2 regions of the Aquipseudomonas campi genome follow, and region 1 is predicted to be linked to the other one. Evidence: predicted binding sites of a transcription regulator. Region 1 holds the regulator's gene; the other holds the start of a gene.

Region 1 (2,202 bases):
GCGCCGGCAAATAAGGTGCAAAGCTTCCTGCCATGAAACCTTCGCTAGTCCTCAAGATGGGCCAGCAGCTGACGATGACACCGCAGCTGCAACAAGCCATTCGTCTACTCCAGCTTTCCACCCTGGACCTGCAACAGGAAATCCAGGAGGCCCTGGAATCCAACCCCATGCTGGAACGCCAGGAAGAAGGCGAAGACTTCGACAACAGCGATCCGCTGGCCGACGGCGAAGAGCAGAACGCCCAGTCCAAACAGCAGCAGGACACCTACCAGGAAACCAACAGCACCCCCGCCGACTCCATCGAGGACGGCGAGTGGAACGAACGCATTCCCAACGAACTGCCGGTCGACACCGCCTGGGAAGACGTCTACCAGACCAGCGCCAGCAGCCTGCCAAGCAACGACGATGACGAGTGGGACTTCACCACCCGCACCTCGGCCGGCGAAAGCCTGCAGACCCACCTGCTGTGGCAGCTCAACCTGGCGCCGATGTCGGACACCGACCGCCTGATCGCCGTGACCCTGATCGACTGCATCAACAATCAGGGCTACCTGGAAGAGTCGCTCGAGGAAATCGTCGAGGCCTTCGACCCGGAAATGGACGTCGAGCTCGACGAAGTCGAAGCCGTGCTACACCGCATCCAGAACTTCGACCCGGCCGGCGTCGGCGCCCGTGACCTGCGCGAATGCCTGCTTCTGCAACTGCGTCAGCTGCCGGCCAGCGCCCCCTGGCTGAGCGAAGCCCAGCGCCTGGTCGGCGACCACCTCGACCTGCTTGGCAGCCGTGACTACAGCCAGCTGATGCGGCGTATGAAGCTCAAGGAAGACGATCTGCGCCAGATCATCGAGCTGATCCAGAGCCTCAATCCACGTCCCGGCTCGCAGATCGAAGCCAGCGAGCCGGAATACGTGATCCCCGACGTCCTGGTACGCAAGCACAACGAGCGCTGGCTGGTGGAGCTGAATCAGGAAGCGGTGCCGCGCCTGCGCGTCAACGCCCAGTACGCCGGCTTCGTCAAACGCGCCGACTCCAGCGCCGACAACACCTTCATGCGCAACCAGCTGCAGGAAGCGCGCTGGTTCATCAAGAGCCTGCAGAGCCGTAACGAGACGCTGATGAAGGTCGCCACGCAGATCGTCGAGCATCAGCGCGGCTTCCTCGAATACGGCGACGAAGCGATGAAACCGCTGGTCCTGCATGACATCGCCGAAGCGGTGGGCATGCACGAATCGACCATCTCGCGCGTTACCACGCAGAAATTCATGCACACCCCGCGTGGCATTTACGAGCTGAAATACTTCTTCTCCAGCCACGTCAGCACCTCTGAAGGTGGCGAATGCTCGTCGACGGCGATCCGTGCCATCATCAAAAAACTGGTCGCAGCGGAAAACGCGAAAAAGCCGTTGAGTGACAGCAAGATCGCTGGTTTACTGGAAGAACAGGGCATTCAGGTAGCCCGTCGCACCGTCGCCAAATACCGCGAATCCCTCGGGATAGCGCCTTCGAGCGAACGCAAGCGGTTGATGTAGCGCGCAGTGTCTGAGGCCTGCGCCAGCGACCGATGTGATGCGGCACTGAGGGAAGGCTTTTGCAAAACTGCATGCGCGCCAGGCGCCCTGCCCCGAGGGGGAAGCACAGGACAGTTCTGCAAAAGCCTTCTCAAGCCAAAGTGTTACGGTGGCAGGCCCGCTAGCCTGTCTCTTACACACGGCAACAAGGAGAAGTGGTATGCAAGTCAACATCAGTGGACACCAACTGGATGTGACCGACGCCCTGCGCGACTACATCGGCGAAAAACTCAGCCGACTGGAGCGCCATTTCGACAAGATCACCAATGTGCAGGTGATCATGGAGGTCGAGAAACTCAAGCAGAAAATCGAAGCCACCCTGCACATTGCTGGCGGTGAAATCGTCGCCAACGCAGAGCACGAAGACATGTATGCGGCGATCGATCTGCTCGCCGACAAACTTGACCGCCAACTGATCAAACACAAGGAAAAGCAGCTCAACCGCCTGCAAGGCGCGACAGCCCGCTGATATCCCCCACACATGATCCGACTTGAAAATATCCTGACCGCCGGCCGTTCCCTGGTGAACGTGCCCGGCGGCAGCAAAAAACGCGTTCTGGAACAGATTGCCAACCTGGTCGCGCGCGAATTGCCCGACCTCGATGGCCAGGACATTTTTGAAAGCCTGATTGCC
Region 2 (2,202 bases), 720 kb from region 1:
GTCCAGGCTGGCGGCAGGCACCTGGCCGCTGGCAGCCAGCACGCCGAGGGCGATGGCCAGGTCGAAACGTCCGCCATCTTTTGGCAGATCGGCAGGTGCTAGGTTGAGGGTGATGCGTCGGGTGGGGAATTCGAAGCCGGAATTGAGGATGGCGCTGCGCACGCGATCCTTGCTTTCCTTTACCGCCGTTTCTGGCAGGCCGACCAGGGCCATGCTCGGCAGGCCGTTGGCCAGATGGGCCTCGACGGTAACGGCCGGCGCTTCGACGCCGACCTGGGCACGGCTGTGGACTATGGCCAGGGACATGATCACTCCTTGATCAGGTCGCCGGCCGCTGATCGTCGATCAGTCGGCGGGCGGGTTTGGCTGCGCTTCCATGGCGGCCACCTTGGCCTCCAGGGCTTCCAGGCGGGCGCGGGTGCGCGCCAGGACAACCATCTGGCTGTCGAATTCGTCACGGCTGACCAGGTCCAGTTTGCTGAACGCACTCTGCAGCAGCACCTTGAATTGCGCCTCGAATTCGCTACGTGGCAGCGGCGTATCGCCGTTGAACAGGCGAGAAGCGTGGCTGGTCAGGGCGTCGAGCAGGGCTTTGGGCGGCAGCATGATGGGGGTTCCGGTGTCAGACGGGCGCCAGTGTAGCACGCAGCCCTTGGCGCTACGGCGCAGGGCATGACTGCACGGTTTTTGACCACGGCTGCCGTTTGCTGTGCACTGTTTGCGTGCAATGACTTGCGGGTGGAAAACCCGTTAAACCCGGTTTATTGGCCTAACTCCATGAAAACAGGGCTTTTGTCAGAGCTGGCAAGCTTTCTGCTTAGTGACCTGTGACGTGTGCACCGATGCAGTACCGGTGCACGGAGTGAGGCGGGGGAATGCTTCACTGCATGCGGTTGGTTGGCACTGGAAAGGTCGCAGTCATGGCCTACGGTGCGTTTCAAAAGCCAGACACTGCGCTTAGACTTGAGCCGGGTTTGTTCTTCCTGGGGCAAGTCCACCAAATACGGGAGAGAGTTTAATGAAGCTAGTCACTGCCATCATCAAGCCGTTCAAGCTGGACGACGTGCGCGAGTCGCTGTCGGAGATCGGCGTGCAGGGCATCACCGTCACCGAAGTCAAAGGCTTCGGTCGGCAGAAGGGCCACACCGAGCTGTACCGTGGCGCGGAATACGTGGTGGATTTTCTGCCCAAGGTGAAGATCGACGTGGCCATCGCCGACGACCAGCTGGATCGGGTTATCGAGGCGATCACCAAGGCTGCCAACACCGGCAAGATCGGTGACGGCAAGATTTTCGTCGTCAATCTGGAACAGGCCATCCGCATCCGTACCGGCGAAACCGGCACCGACGCAGTTTAAGCCTCAGAACCTCACACGCCCCAGGAGAAAACAATATGACTCTGCGTAAGATCGCAGGGCTAGGAGCCCTCTTGTCCCTCGTTACCCCTGGCCTGGCCATGGCTGACGAGGTTGTCCTCAACTCCGGCGACACCGCCTGGATGCTGACTGCCACCATTCTGGTGCTGCTCATGACCATCCCCGGCCTGGCGCTGTTCTACGGTGGCATGGTCCGCTCGAAGAACATCCTCTCGGTAATGATGCAGTGCTTTGCCATCACCGGCCTGATCAGCATCCTGTGGGTCGTCTACGGCTACAGCATCGCGTTCGATACCACCGGCATGGAGCAGGGTGTTGTTAACTTCAACTCCTTCGTCGGCGGCTTGTCCAAGGCTTTCCTCAGTGGTCTGACCCCGAGCAGCCTGATTGGCGCCTTCCCGGAAAGCGTGTTCATCACCTTCCAGATGACCTTCGCCATCATCACCCCGGCCCTGATCGTCGGTGCCTTCGCTGAGCGCATGAAGTTCTCCGCGATGCTGATCTTCATGGCGGTGTGGTTCACCCTGGTCTATGCACCGATCGCACACATGGTCTGGTCCGGCAACGGCGGCCTGATGTGGGACTGGGGCGTACTGGACTTCGCTGGTGGCACCGTGGTGCACATCAACGCCGGTATCGCTGGCCTGGTTGCCTGCATCGTGCTGGGCAAGCGCAAAGGCTTCCCGACCACCGCCATGGCTCCGCACAACCTGGGCTACACCCTGGTCGGCGCAGCGATGCTGTGGGTAGGCTGGTTCGGCTTCAACGCCGGCTCTGCCATCGCTGCCAACGGCACTGCCGGTATGGCCATGCTGGTAACCCAGATC

Evidence for each region. The regulator sigma-54, encoded in region 1, starts transcription at its own class of promoters, with help from an activator protein. The targets are predictions, from matches to a motif close to ANTGGCATNNANNTTGCTNT.
Region 2: a site for sigma-54 is predicted at 801-820, ahead of glnK (P-II family nitrogen regulator). Genes of this name have one in related genera too.

What each region holds. Positions count from the first base shown of each region.
Region 1 is NZ_CP053697.2:920,774-922,975, reverse strand. It holds gene HNE05_RS04145 (RNA polymerase factor sigma-54) at 33-1,529, shown strand; gene hpf (ribosome hibernation-promoting factor, HPF/YfiA family) at 1,729-2,037, shown strand; gene ptsN (PTS IIA-like nitrogen regulatory protein PtsN) at 2,050-2,202, shown strand, end outside.
Region 2 is NZ_CP053697.2:199,523-201,724, forward strand. It holds gene HNE05_RS00885 (YifB family Mg chelatase-like AAA ATPase) at 1-306, opposite strand, end outside; gene HNE05_RS00890 (accessory factor UbiK family protein) at 346-606, opposite strand; gene glnK (P-II family nitrogen regulator) at 1,019-1,357, shown strand; gene HNE05_RS00900 (ammonium transporter) at 1,393-2,202, shown strand, end outside.